2 regions of the Variovorax sp. GW821-FHT09B01 genome follow, and region 2 is predicted to be linked to the other one. Evidence: riboswitches for the same ligand, from Rfam matches in the RefSeq annotation. Region 2 holds a riboswitch; the other holds the start of a gene.

Region 1 (7,107 bases), on a different contig from region 2:
CTCGGGGTCGTGCACGTGGTAGGCGAAGACGGTCGCTCCCTTTTCCTGCGCATCGGCGTCGGACAGCAGGTGCACGAAGTCGTGGCCGTAGTAGATGTTGTCGCCCAGCACCAGCGCGCTCGGCGAATTGCCGACGAACTTGTCGCCGATGATGAAGGCCTGCGCCAGCCCGTCGGGACTGGGCTGCACGGCGTACTGCAGGTTCAGGCCCCACTGGCTGCCGTCGCCCAGCAGTTGCTGGAAGCGCGGCGTGTCCTGCGGCGTGCTGATGACGAGGATGTCGCGCATGCCGCCGAGCATCAGCGTGCTCAGCGGGTAATAGATCATGGGCTTGTCGTACACCGGCAGCAGCTGCTTGCTGATCGCGAGCGTGGCCGGATGCAGCCGCGTGCCCGAGCCGCCGGCCAGGATGATGCCTTTGCGCTGCGTCGTCTGGATGGTCATCGTTGGTGTCTCTTCTCTTCGGGTGTCGTGTTCGACGCGGACGCCGGACTCAGAGGATCTCGCGCAACATGCGCGCGACGCCGTTCTGCCACGGCGGCAGCACCAGCCCGAAGGCGGCCTGCAGCTTCGAGGTGTCGAGGCGCGAGTTGTGCGGCCGGGTGGCCGGCGTGGGAAAGGCGCTGGTCGGCACGGCCTCGACCTGCTGCGGCCCGGCCTTGAGCTCGACGCCGGCCTGCTGCGCGAGTTCGAGCACGTAGCGCGCGTAACCGTACCAGGTGGTCTCGCCGCCCGCGATCGCGTGATACAGCCCGGCCTTGGACGGGTCCTGCAAGGTGGCGCGGATGGCATGGGCCGTGATGTCGGCCAGCAGCTCGGCACCGGTGGGCGCGCCGAACTGGTCGTCGATGACGGTCAGCTTGTCGCGCACCCTGGCCAGCCGCAGCATGGTCTTGGCGAAGTTGCCGCCGCGCGCCGCATAGACCCAGCTGGTGCGAAAGATCAGGTGCTTGGCGCAGTGCTGCGCCACCAGTTGCTCGCCCTCGAGCTTGGTGCGGCCGTAGACGCTCAGCGGTCCGGTCGCATCGTCTTCCTTCCAGGGCTTGCTGCCGCTGCCGTCGAAGACGTAGTCGGTCGAGTAGTGGACCATCAGCGCGCCGATCTCCTGCGCGGCCTGCGCCACCACGCCGGGCGAGGTGGCATTGAGCTTGCGCGCGAACTCGGGCTCGCTCTCGGCCTTGTCGACGGCGGTGTGGGCGGCGGCATTGACGATCACGTCGGGGCGCACCTGCCGCACGGTGTCGGCCAGTTGTTCGGGCCGGCTGAAGTCGGCGTGGAAGTCGGTGCTGTCGAAATCGAGCGCGACCAGCTCGCCCAGCGGCGCGAGGCTGCGCTGCAGTTCCCAGCCGACCTGTCCGCCCTTGCCCAGCAGCAGCAGCTTCATGCGGAAGCCTTCGCGTCGTACTGCTTCTCGACCCAGGCGCGGTAGGCGCCGCTTTGCACGTTGCGCACCCAGTCGCCATTGGCGAGGTACCACTCGACCGTCTTGCGGATGCCGGTGTCGAAGGTCTCGGCCGGCTTCCAGCCGAGCTCGCGCTCTAGCTTGCGCGCGTCGATGGCATAGCGGCGGTCATGGCCGGGGCGGTCGGTGACGTAGCTGATCTGCTCGGCATAGCCCTTGCCGTCGGCACGCGGACGCAACTCGTCGAGCAGCGCGCACACGGTCTTCACGATCTCGATGTTCGGCTTCTCGTTCCAGCCGCCCACGTTGTAGGTCTCGCCGAGCCGGCCCGCTTCGAGCACGCGGCGGATGGCGCTGCAGTGGTCCCTGACGTAGAGCCAGTCGCGCACCTGCATGCCGTCGCCATACACGGGCAGCGGCTTGCCGGCCAGCGCATTGACGATCATCAGCGGGATCAGCTTCTCGGGGAAATGGAAGGGGCCGTAGTTGTTCGAGCAGTTGGTGGTGAGCACCGGCAGGCCGTAGGTGTGGTGCCAGGCGCGCACGAGGTGGTCGCTGGCGGCCTTGCTGGCCGAGTACGGGCTGTTGGGCTCGTACTTGTTCTCCTCGGTGAAGGCCGGGTCGGTCTTCGAGAGCGAGCCGTAGACCTCGTCGGTCGACACGTGCAGGAAGCGGAAGGCCGCCTTCTGGTCGGCCGGCAAGGCATTCCAGTGGCCGCGCACCGATTCGAGCAGGCGGAAGGTACCGAGCACGTTGGTCTGCACGAAATCCTCGGGGCCGTGGATCGAGCGGTCCACGTGCGACTCGGCCGCGAAATTGACCACCGCGCGCGGCTTGTGCTCGGCCAGCAGGCGGTCGAGCAGCGCGCTGTCGCCGATGTCGCCCTGAACGAAGATGTGGCGCGGATCGCCCTTGAGCGAAGCCAGGGTCTCGAGATTGCCGGCGTAGGTGAGCTTGTCGAGGTTCACGACCGGTTCGTCGCCTTGGGCGATCCAGTCGAGGACGAAATTGGCGCCGATGAAGCCGGCGCCGCCGGTAACCAGGATCATGGAGTCCTCTGTGCTGTGAATTGGAGTGCCGCTTGGTCAAAAGCCGCGCTGGCGCGGCAACTGCGGATTATCCCATCTGCCTGCAAGGCCGAATCCCGGGGTTGGCCGGTGCCCGCGGCCCGCCTACAATCGCCACCCATTGCAGGAGAGCGGGCCGCATGCATCGCGCAGGCAGCCCCACCGAAGGCGCAAACTCCCATAAACGCTCAGGTCGGCTCCACGCTTCGCGCGGGGCCTGTACTGCAACCACTGAAACGCCGTCTGGAGAGCCAGCACATCGCCCATCGCGGCCGTGCTGCGCCGAAGGAGCAAGTCCGCTGCGAGGTGCAGCGGATGAAACTCTCAGGTACCGAGGACAGGGGGAGCGGCAATTGGACGGCCGTCCGGTTGCGCGCTATCTATTCAGTAGCACGACCTTCACGCCGTTCAAGCGCTTCGACCTCGAAAGGTACTTGAAATGCGCGTGATCGTATTGGGCGCCGGCCTGCTCGGCGTGACCTCGGCCTACTACCTCCAGCAACTCGGCCACGACGTGACCGTGATCGACCGGCAGGCCACCCCGGCCGCCGAAACCAGCTTCGCCAACGGCGGCCAGATCTCGGTGAGCCATGCCGAGCCCTGGGCCAATCCCAGCGCGCCGCTCAAGGTGCTGCAGTGGCTGGGCAAGGAAGACGCCCCGCTGCTGTTCCGCATCCGCGCCGACATGCGCCAGTGGCTCTGGGGCCTGCAGTTCCTGCGCGAGTGCACGCCCGCGCGCACGCGCCACAACATCGAGCAGATCGTGCGCCTGGGCACCTACAGCCGCGACACGCTGCAGCAGCTGCGCGGCGACACCGGCATCCGCTACGACGAGCGCACGCAGGGCATCATGCACTTCTACACGACGCAAAAGGAGTTCGACGGCGCCCTCGCGCCCGCCGAGCAGATGCGCGCGCTGGGCTGCGAGCGCCAGGTGATCTCGGCCGACGAGGCCGTGAAGCTCGAGCCCGCGCTGGCCCACATCCGGCCGCAGCTGGCCGGCGCCACCTACACGGCCGAGGACGAGTCGGGCGACGCCAACCGCTTCGCGCGCGAACTCGCGCGACTCGCGGCCGAGGCCGGTGTGAAGTTCCTGATGAGCCACACCATCACCGCACTGCGCGAGGTGGGCGGTGCGATCGACCACGTCGAGGTCACCGACGCCGAGGGCCGCTTCCAGCGCATCCGCGGCGATGCCTTCGTGATGGCCATGGGTTCGCTGAGCCCGCTGCTGGCGGCACCGTTGGGCATCCGGCTGCCGATCTATCCGGCCAAGGGCTATTCGGTCACGCTGCCGGTCAAGGACGCGAGCAAGGCCTACCAGGTCTCGCTGACCGACGACGAATACAAGCTGGTGTTCTCGCGCTACACCTCGGAGTCGGGCGACCGCATGCGCATCGCCGGCACGGCCGAGCTCAACGGCTACGACCGCGACCTCAACCGCGTGCGCTGCGAAGCCATCGTGCGCCGCGTCGAGCAGCTGTTCCCCGGCGCCGGCGACACCGCGCAAGCCCAGTTCTGGACCGGCCTGCGCCCGGCCACGCCGAGCAACGTGCCACTGATCGGCCGCACGAAACTCGCGAACCTCTACCTCAACACCGGCCACGGCACGCTCGGCTGGACCCATGCCTGCGGCTCGGGCAAGTCGATCGCGCGCATCGTGAGCGGTCTGGTGCCGGAGGTGGATTTCGCGTTCGCGGGGATGCCCAAGGGCATGGCGGGCATCGCCCAGCCCGCGCTGGGCTGAGCCTCCGAAGCAAGGCGGACGCTCAGTCGTCCGCCGTGAACACCGTCAGCACCCCCGTGTAGCCATACACGTGGTGCCGCGCGATCTCGCCCGCGGCGAAGAAGCCGACCAGCGGCACGTCGCCCAGCGCATGGCGCACGATCTGCAGCTCGGCGCCGGGCGCGCCGAAGTGCGGGCCGCCGCGGCCCGAGCAGCTCACGTAGACGGCGCCGGCGATGCGGCGCGCGGGATGCGGCGCCGCCTCGGCCTCGCCGGCGGCGACGGCGCGCGCGGTGGCCAGGGTCTGTTCCTCGGGCTCGAGTTCCTCGCGGATCTCGGCGCAGATGCGCATCAGGTCGGCGCGCGCGGCCTGGGCGTTGCGGCGGCAGAAGCTCAGGCGCATGCCGGCCTCGGCCACGTCGGCGATCGCGATGCCGCGGCGCGTGGGGTCGAGGCCGATGATGTGGCGCACCAGCACGTCGGCGCCGAGGTCGCCGGTGCGGCGGATGCCGTCGCTGCCGGCATCGACCAGGCCCACCAGGGTGGCGCGCACGGCCTCGATGGCTTCCTGCGGCCGCTCGAGCGAGACCTGCAGGTCGGCCAGCAGCACGTCGAGCGCGGGCTCGCCGTCGAGCTGCAGCACCAGGTTGCCGTCGGCCTCGGTGATCTCGCGCTCGCGCGCGCTGCCCGAGCGCAGCGGCTGGCAGCCCTGCGTGACGCGCGACACCAGCCGCACGCCCTCGCCGAACACCACGCCCGACAGGCCGCCCGAGAACACGCCGCCGGCCGCGCCCTGGCCGCGGATGTTGCCGTTGCCGCCGACCGCGAACTGCAGCGCGCCGCCGCGGCCCGAGGAGAGGCCGCCGAACAGGTAGCCGGTGTCGGTGCGCCCGGCCATCTCGCCGATGAGCTCGGTCAAGTCGGGGGTGGCGGGGTCGGCATGCACCAGCGCCGTGTGGGCCTCGAAACCGCTCATCTCGGAGCTCGCCAGCGGCGCCACGCCCGAGAACACGCGGTACTGGTCGCTCGGCAGCGCGCAGAGCATCAGGCTCAGGCCGGGCTCGTCGAAGTACTCGGCATTGTTGGCCGACACGCCGACGCCGACGGTGCCGGCCCAGTCGGTCACCTCGGGCAGCTCGGCGCTCAGGTGGTCGAGGATCTCCTGCGCATCGACCGCATAGTGGTCGGTGATGTAGAGCAGCCCGAGGGTGGGTGCCGAGGCGTAGTCGGGCAGCGCCATCTGCGCGCGCAGCTGGGCCAGCACGAGGCCGGCCGCCATGCGCCATTGCGGATGGGTGGCGTGACCGGAGGGAAACAACTTCATCGTGCCAACCTGCTTCGTTCGATGTTCAGGACAAGGCGGCTCAGCGTCGGCCGCCCGTTCGCTTGCGGGCCGCGGGCGCCGCGGCCGGCTTCTTCGCCGCCGGTCGCTTCGCGGCCGTCGAGGCCTTGCGAGGGGTGGACTTGCGCGAGGCGCTCGCGGTTCCCATGGCCTTGCCGACGGCGTCGGCCAGCGGCTGGGTCACGGCCGGCATCTTGAGCTGGGCCGCGTCCTGCAGCGCGGTGCTCGCGATCTGCTGGAACTGCTCGGTCAGCGAGCCCCACCACTTGAGCGGGTCGACGGCACCGCCGGCGGCATCGCCCGCGGCGGATTTGGCCGAGGCCTTGGCGGCCGGCCTGGCCTTGCGGCGCGGCGGCGGTGCCTCTTCCTCTTCTTCCTCCTCCTCGTCGAGTTCCTCTTCGTCCTCGAACTCGACCTCGGGTTCGGGCGCCGCGGCCGGCGCGGCTGCCGGCGCCGGGCTGACTGCCGCGGCCGCCGCATTCGCCTGCCGCGTGAACACGCCCGCGAGGTCCTCCATGCGCACGTTCATGCCGCGCAGGGTGGACAGCGTCATCTTCTGCACCTCGAGCGCCTGGATCGTGGCCTTGAGCGCGTGGCCGTTCTGCTCGAGCCAGTACTGCACCGTCTTGAGTTCCTGGATGCGCTTGTCGACCTCCTCCACGCTCATGGTGGGCGCCACCCAGCTCGCCAGGCTCGGGATGCCGGGCACGGAACCGGCGCCGCTCGCGCCGGCCGCGAGGTTCTTGAGGAAGTCGAAGCCGGGTACGAACTGGCTGAAATCGAAGGGTTGGCTGGCTTTGTTCATGCGGCAGGTCTCCGGTCTGGCGGGTGTTGTGCTGCCAGCTTACTCCAAGGCAGGGCCCGCCCCGCCCCGGATCAGAGCTCGTCGCGCGTCTTGGCGAAGACCTTCCAGAAGCTCGCGTCCTGCGAGCTCGCGAAGTTGATGCGCATCAGCGTGGTGGGCGGCCGGCGCGCATGGAACAGCGAGCCCGGCGCCAGCAGGTAGCCCTGGTCGAGCATGCGCTGGGTCAGCATGTCGGTGTCGACGCCGGTGTCGACCCAGCCGAACAGCCCCGCGGGCTCGGACGCGAAGGTGCAGCCGTGCGCCAGCACCAGCTTGGCGGCACGCGCCCGGGCGCCCTCGAGGCGGATGCGCACGCGCTCGGCGTGGCGGCGCAGCTGCCCCTGGTCGATGCACCACGAGAGCGCCCGCTCGAACAGCGCGGGCGAGGTCAGGGTGGCCAGCAGCTTGGTCTCGAGCAGCCGCTCCTTGAGCGCGGGCGAGGCGGCCAGGAAGCCGATGCGCCAGTTGGGCGCGAGGATCTTCGCGAAACCGCTGACGTAGATGGTGCGCTGCAGCCCGTCGAGCGCGCTGAGCCGCGTGGCGTGCTCGGGCGCGAGGTGGCTGTAGGTGTCGTCCTCGACGATGTGGAAGTCGTGCTCGTTGGCCAGCTTGAGCACGCGGTGCGCGCTGTTGGGCGACAGGCTGTAGCCGGTCGGGTTGTGCAGCACGCTCACGCTGACGAACAGCTTGGGGCTGTGCAGCGCGCAGTACTGCGCCATCACGTCG
Region 2 (7,107 bases):
CCGGTGATGCATGCGCTGCTCGAGAGCGTGAAGGCGCAGTGCGTGCTGCAGTTCAACTTCGAGCCCGATGCGGTGGCGCTCAAGCGCCGGCTGGCCAGGCACATCATTCCGCTGCCCGAGGTGCAGCGCCAGCTGGTGCTCGAGCTGTGCGGGCTCGAGCAGCCCTACCCCGGTCGCGCCGGGGAAGCCGACCGCCACCCGCTGGCCGGCCAGCGGCTGCCCGACTTCGACCTCGTCACGCGCGACGGCCGCTCGGTGCGCGTCGCCGAGCTGCTGCGCGAGCGGCGCTTCCTGCTGCTCGATCTCGAGGGCAATTCGCGGCAGTTCGAATCGCTGGACTTGCAGGGCCTGCCCGTGACCCTGCTGCCGGCCCGCGTGGCGCGCGTGCCGCCCGCCATGCGCGGCGTGCAGGCGATGCTGGTGCGGCCCGATGCCTATGTGGCCTGGGCCACCGCGGACGTGACGCGCGCCGCCGAGGTCGAGACCGAACTCTCGCGCTGGATGAGGAGGTGATGCGATGAAGAACGACCACAGGCCACTGCTGATCGCGGGCGGCTGGGTACTGAGCATGGACCCGGCCATCGGCGAGCTGCGCCGTGGCGACGTGCTGATCGAGGGCCAGCGCATCGTCGCGATCGCGCCGAGCATCGATGCCCCCCAGGCCGAGCGGATCGAGGCCGACCGCATGATCGTGCTGCCCGGTTTCGTCGACACACATCGCCACACCTGGCAGAGCTGCGTGCGGCATCGCTACGCCGACATCGATTCGCAGGTCTACTTCGCCGAGATGCTGGGCGCCAAGGGCGCGGCCTACCGGCCCGAGGACGTCTACACCGGCACCTTGCTGGGCGCGGTCGCGGCACTCGACAGCGGCATCACCACCATGCTCGACTGGTCGCACGTGCAGAACAGCCCCGAGCATTCCGACGCGGCGATCGCGGCGCTGCGCGACGCCGGCATCCGCGGCGTGTTCGCGCACGGCTGGCCGCTGGTCGACGGCGCCTCGTGGATGTTCGGCAGCGAGCGCGGCCATCCGCAGGACATCCGGCGGCTGCGCGAGCGCTACTTCTCGAGCGACGACCAGCTGCTCACGCTCGCGATGGCCGCGCGCGGCCCCGAGATGGCGCGGCGCGAGACCTGGCTCGGCGACCTGCGGCTGGCGCGCGAACTCGGCATCCGCTCGAGCATCCACATGGGCGCCTACGCACGCAACGCCGCCGTGCGCGGCATCGCGCAGATGCACGAGGCCGGCGTGCTCGGCGACGACCTGACCTTCGTGCACTGCTGCTGCTCGCACCACGACGAGTTCTCGATGATGGCCGACGCTGGCGTCAGCGCCTCGCTCGGCGTGCACTGCGAGCTCAATGCGCAGGGCATGGGCGACATCCCGTTCGACCGGCTGCTGGCCGTGGGCATCCGGCCCAGCCTCAGCGGCGACACCGAGACCAAGTGCGCGGGCGACATGTTCACGCAGATGCGCCATGCCCTGGCCTATTACCGCTCGTGGATGGGCGGCGGCCATTCGAAGACGAAGAACGCCCCGGCGACGCTGGGCCTGCGCGACGTGCTCGGTTTCGCCACCCTGGCCGGCGCGCAGGCGAACGGCCTGGCACACAAGGTGGGCTCGCTCACGCCGGGCAAGCAGGCCGACGTGGTGCTGATCCGCGCCGACGACCTGAACCTGGCGCCGGTCTCCGACGCAGTGGGCGCGGTGGTGCTGGGCGCCCATCCGGGCAATGTCGACAGCGTGTTCGTCGCGGGGCGGCCGGTGAAGCGCGACGGTCGCCTGCTCGATGTGGACCTCGATCGGCTGCGGCAGCGCGCGGCGGATTCGCAGGCCTATGTGCTGGGGCTGGCATGAGCGCCGCGCTCGATCCCCAGCTCGCGACGATCGTCGCGGCCATGCGCGCCCATGGGGCCCCACCACCATTCTCGGGCACGCCCGCCGAGGCGCGCGAACGCATGCGCCGCGCGGTCATGGCGGCGCGCGAGCGCACGACGCTGCCGGTCGTGGCTTCCACCGAGGACCGCGTCGCCGAGCACCAGGGCCTGCGCGTGCCGGTTCGGATCTATCGGCCCGTCTCGACCGAAGCGGCGTTGCCGACCGTGGTGTTCCTGCACGGCGGCGGCTTCGTGCTCGGCAGCGTCGAACTGATGGACGACATCGCGCGCAAGCTCTGCCGCGACGTCGAAGCCGTGGTGGTCTCGGTGGACTACAGGCTGGCGCCCGAGCACCCGTTCCCGGCCGCGCACGACGATGCACTGGCCGCGACCCGCTGGGCGCTGGGCCATGCGGAAATGCTCGGCGGCGATCCGTCCCGGGTCGCCCTGGCCGGCGAGAGCGCGGGCGCCAACCTCGCGGCCTGCGCCGCGCTGGCGCTGCGCGGCCATGCGCGGCCGCTGGCGGCCCAGCTGCTGGTGGTGCCGGGCCTGGACATGGCGCGCGACGTGGCCGCGATCGAGGCCCGCGGCATCGACTACCCGATGCTCGCACCCGCTGACCTGCGCGAGATCGCCCGGCTCTGCATGGGAGCCTCGGCCCACCGCGCCGCCGAGGTGCCACCGTCTCCGCTGCGCGCGGCGAACGTCGCGGGCCTGCCGCCGACCCTGATCGCCGTCGCCGGCCATGACCCGCTGCGCGAGGAGGGCCTGGCCTACGCGCACCGGCTCGAGGCGGCCGGCGTGCCGACCCGGCTGCTGCGCTTCGACGACATGTTCCACCCGTTCTTCGGCTTCTTCGCGCACTCGGCCGCCGCCGGCCGGGCCCATGACGCCATCTGCCAGGCGCTGTCGGACCGGCTGCGCCGCCACGGCTGAAGCGGCCCGCAATCCACTACACTCGCCCGGGTCAGGAGAGAGCCCCGCACGGGGCCGCCGAAGGCGCAGGGAACCCCCGAACGCTCAGGCAAAAGGACTGACACAGCGCCGGCCTTCGCGGGACGGCGTTTCCTTGCTGGAGAGAGGCCGGTGCCGCAGGCGCCCGGTCCACCGAAGGAGCAAACCCCGATCGTGGGGCGAATCTCTCAGGTAAAGCGGACAGCAGGGGTGGCCCCATGGCGCGAGCCATGGCATTCGATTGCTGCCCCCAGGAGTGCCCCGTGGCTGCTTCCGCCCCCGAATCCGAACTGCTCAAGACCCCGCTGCACGCGCTGCACCTGGAACTCGGCGCCCGCATGGTGCCCTTCGCCGGCTATTCGATGCCGGTCCAGTACCCCGCCGGCCTGATGGCCGAGCACAGGCACACGCGCGAGGCCGCGGGCCTGTTCGACATCTCCCACATGGGCCAGCTGCGCCTGTCCGGCCCCGACGCCGCGGCCGCCTTCGAGACCCTGATGCCGGTCGACGTGATCGACCTGCCCGCGGGCAAGCAGCGCTACGGCCTGCTGCTCGACGACAAGGGCGGCATCCTCGACGACCTGATGTTCTTCAACGAAGGCAACGGCTCGCTGTTCGTGATCGTCAACGGCGCCTGCAAGGTGGCCGACATCGCCCACATCCAGCAGAAGATCGGCCAGCGCTGCCAGGTGCAGCCGCTGCCCGAGCAGGCGTTGCTCGCGCTGCAGGGCCCGCAGGCCGCGGCCACGCTGGCGCGGCTGTCGCCCGGCATCGAGCGCTTCGTGTTCATGACCGGCGGCGCCGTGCAGATCGGCGGCATGGCCGCCTTCGTCACGCGCAGCGGCTACACCGGCGAGGACGGCTTCGAGATCTCGGTCGCCGCGAAGGACGCCGATGCGCTGGCGCGGCTGCTGCTGGCCCAGCCCGAGGTCAAGCCCATCGGCCTGGGCGCGCGCAACTCGCTGCGGCTCGAGGCCGGCCTGTGCCTCTACGGCAGCGACATCGACACCGGCACCACGCCGGTCGAGGCCTCGCTCAACTGGGCGATCCAGAAGGTGCGCCGCACGGGCGGCGCGCGCGCGGGCGGCTTCCCCGGCGCCGAGAAGATCCTGGCCCAGCTCGTGGCCGCCACCGGCGCCGCTGGCCACCTCGACCACGACACCCTGAAGCGCCGCCGCGTCGGCCTGGTCGCGCTCGAGCGCATCCCGGTGCGCGACGGCACGCCGCTGCAGTCCTTCGAGGGCCAGGACATCGGCCAGGTCACCAGCGGCCTGCTGGGCCCGACGGCCGACCGGCCGGTCGCCATGGGCTACGTGGCCACCGCCTTCGCCGAGCCCGGTACCCGGGTGCAGGCCATCGTGCGCGGCAAGCCGGTGCCGATGGAGGTGTCGACCCTGCCCTTCGTGCCGACGCGCTACTACCGCGGCTGACGACCGGACATCCGGCGGACCGCCGTCGCGGCTAACCTACGCCCCGGCATCGGCCACTTTTTATCCACGAGGAGTTTTTCAACATGACCATCAAGTACACCAAGGACCACGAATGGGTGCAGGCCGAGGGCGGCAACGCCACGGTCGGCATCACCGTCCATGCGCAGGACGCGCTGGGCGACGTGGTCTTCGTCGACCTGCCCGAGGTCGGCAAGAGCTTCGCCCAGGGCGATGTCGCCGGCGTCGTCGAATCGGTGAAGGCCGCGGCCGACGTGTTCATGCCCGTCTCGGGCGAGATCACCGAAGTCAACGAAGCCCTGCGCGCCGATCCCTCGCTCGCCAACAGCGCGCCGCTGGCCGAAGGCTGGTTCTTCAAGGTCAAGCTGTCCGAACCGGCGCAGCTCGACGCGCTGATGGACGAAACCGCCTACGGCAAGTTCGCCGAGGAATCCTGAGCTCCTGAAACCGGATGGCCGGACGCGAAGGCTCGCGTCCGGAAGTCCGCTCCCCCTTCTCTTCCCCCGCCCGCCATGCCCACCCCCGCCGCCCTGCCCACCCTGCAAGAACTCGAGAACGCCGAGGAATTCATCGCCCGCCACATCGGCATCGATGCCGACGACGAGGCGCGCATGCTGCCCGTGATCGGGTCGGCCACGCGCGCCGAACTCATCGACGGCATCGTGCCCGCGGCGATCCGGCGCAGCAAGCCGATGCGGCTGCCGGCACCGGCCACCGAGGCCGACGCGCTGGCCGAGCTCAAGGCGATCGCGGCGAAGAACAAGGTGTTCCGCAACTTCATCGGCCAGGGCTACTACGGCACCCACACGCCGGGCGTGATCCTGCGCAACATCCTCGAGAACCCGGCCTGGTACACGGCCTACACGCCCTACCAGGCCGAGATCTCGCAGGGTCGCATGGAGGCGCTGGTCAACTTCCAGACCATGGTCTGCGACCTCACGGGCATGGCGATCGCCAATGCCTCGATGCTCGACGAGGCCACCGCGGCCGCCGAGGCGATGACGCTGGCCAAGCGCAGCGTGAAGAGCAAAAGCAACGTGTTCCTGGTCTCGGGCGACTGCCATCCGCAGACCATCGAGGTGGTGAAGACCCGCGCCGCGCCACTGGGCATCGAGGTCAAGGTCAGCACCGCTTCGGAAACCCTGCCGCACTTGATGGCCAGCGGCGAGTTCTTCGGCGTGCTGGCGCAGTACCCGGCCACCACCGGTCACGTGCACGACCTGCGCCCGCTCGCGGGCCACGCCCACCAGTACGGCGCGGCCTTCTGCGTCGCGGCCGACCTGCTGGCGCTGACCCTGCTCGCGCCGCCCGGCGAATGGGATGCCGACATCGTCTGCGGCACCACCCAGCGCTTCGGCATGCCGCTGTGCAACGGCGGCCCGCACGCGGCCTACCTGGCCTGCCGCGACGATTTCAAGCGCTCGCTGCCGGGCCGCCTGGTCGGCGTGAGCGTCGACACCCATGGCCGCCCCGCCTACCGCCTCGCGCTGCAGACGCGCGAGCAGCACATCCGGCGCGAGAAGGCGACCTCGAACATCTGCACCGCGCAAGTGCTGCCCGCGGTGGTCGCGAGCATGTACGCGGTCTACCACGGCCCCGACGGCCTCACGCGCATCGCGCAGCGCGTGGCCGCGCTCACCGCGATCCTCGCGCGCGGCCTGGCCCAGATGGGCCGCGAGCCGGTCAACGAGACCGCCTTCGATTCGCTGACCATCCGCACCGGCGACGACACCGCGAAGATCCTCGAGCGTGCGCAGGCCGCCAACGTGAACCTGCGCCAGCGGCTGCAGCAGCACCTTGGCATCTCGCTCGACGAGACCAGCACGCGCGCCGACGTCGAGACCCTGTGGGCGCTGTTCGTGCCCGCCGGCACGCCGATGCCGCGCTTCGAGGAGCTGGCCGCCAACACCGCGCCGCGCATCCCGCAGGCGCTGCGCCGCGCGAGCACCTTCCTGTCGCACCCGGTGTTCAACACCCACAAGAGCGAGACCGCGATGCTGCGCTACATCCGCAGCCTGTCGGACAAGGACCTCGCGCTCGACCGCAGCATGATCCCGCTGGGCAGCTGCACCATGAAGCTCAACGCGACCAGCGAGATGATCCCGATCACCTGGCCCGAGTTCGCGAACATCCATCCCTTCGCGCCGGCCGAGCAGCTGCAGGGCTATGCCCAGCTCGACGCCCAGCTGCGCGCCTGGCTCTGCGAAGCCACCGGCTACGCGGGCATCAGCCTGCAGCCCAATGCCGGCTCGCAGGGCGAGTACGCGGGCCTGCTGGCGATCCGCGCCTTCCACGAGGCCCAGGGCGAAGGCCACCGCAACATCTGCCTGATTCCCTCGTCGGCGCACGGCACCAATCCCGCGAGCGCGCAGATGGTGGGCCTGCAGGTGGTGGTGACGGCCTGCGACGCGCAGGGCAACGTCGACCTCGACGACCTGAAGCGCGCCTGCGAGAAGCACGGCAGGAACCTGGCCGCGGTGATGATCACCTACCCGAGCACGCACGGCGTGTTCGAGACCCGCGTGAAGGAACTGTGCGAGCTGGTGCATGCGCACGGCGGTCGCGTGTACGTCGACGGCGCCAACATGAACGCGCTGGTGGGCGTGGCCGCGCCGGGCGAGTTCGGCGGCGACGTGAGCCACCTGAACCTGCACAAGACCTTCTGCATCCCGCACGGCGGCGGCGGCCCGGGCGTGGGCCCGGTCTGCGTGGTCGAGGACCTCGTGCCCTACCTGCCGGGACATGCGACCGCGGGCGTGTCGGGCCATGGCGTGGGCGCCGTGTCCGCCGCGCCGCTGGGCAATGCGGCCGTGCTGCCGATCAG

What was found. A riboswitch is a leader RNA that binds a small molecule or an ion and turns the genes downstream of it on or off. The one in region 2 is predicted to bind glycine.
Region 1: another riboswitch for glycine. It lies ahead of AC07RV_RS23440 (D-amino acid dehydrogenase); the one in region 2 lies ahead of gcvT (glycine cleavage system aminomethyltransferase GcvT).

Annotation. Positions count from the first base shown of each region.
Region 1 covers NZ_JBWKPQ010000008.1:291,558-298,664, forward strand. Annotated here, with positions in the region: gene rfbA (glucose-1-phosphate thymidylyltransferase RfbA) at 1-444, opposite strand, end outside; gene rfbD (dTDP-4-dehydrorhamnose reductase) at 494-1,384, opposite strand; gene rfbB (dTDP-glucose 4,6-dehydratase) at 1,381-2,451, opposite strand; glycine riboswitch at 2,703-2,820, shown strand; gene AC07RV_RS23440 (D-amino acid dehydrogenase) at 2,909-4,216, shown strand; gene AC07RV_RS23445 (FIST signal transduction protein) at 4,239-5,519, opposite strand; gene AC07RV_RS23450 (PhaM family polyhydroxyalkanoate granule multifunctional regulatory protein) at 5,560-6,342, opposite strand; gene AC07RV_RS23455 (aminotransferase-like domain-containing protein) at 6,414-7,107, opposite strand, start outside.
Region 2 covers NZ_JBWKPQ010000007.1:170,585-177,691, forward strand. Annotated here, with positions in the region: gene AC07RV_RS21460 (FAD-dependent oxidoreductase) at 1-513, shown strand, start outside; gene AC07RV_RS21465 (amidohydrolase family protein) at 518-1,861, shown strand; gene AC07RV_RS21470 (alpha/beta hydrolase) at 1,858-2,817, shown strand; glycine riboswitch at 2,840-2,923, shown strand; glycine riboswitch at 2,944-3,050, shown strand; gene gcvT (glycine cleavage system aminomethyltransferase GcvT) at 3,066-4,265, shown strand; gene gcvH (glycine cleavage system protein GcvH) at 4,349-4,720, shown strand; gene gcvP (aminomethyl-transferring glycine dehydrogenase) at 4,796-7,107, shown strand, end outside.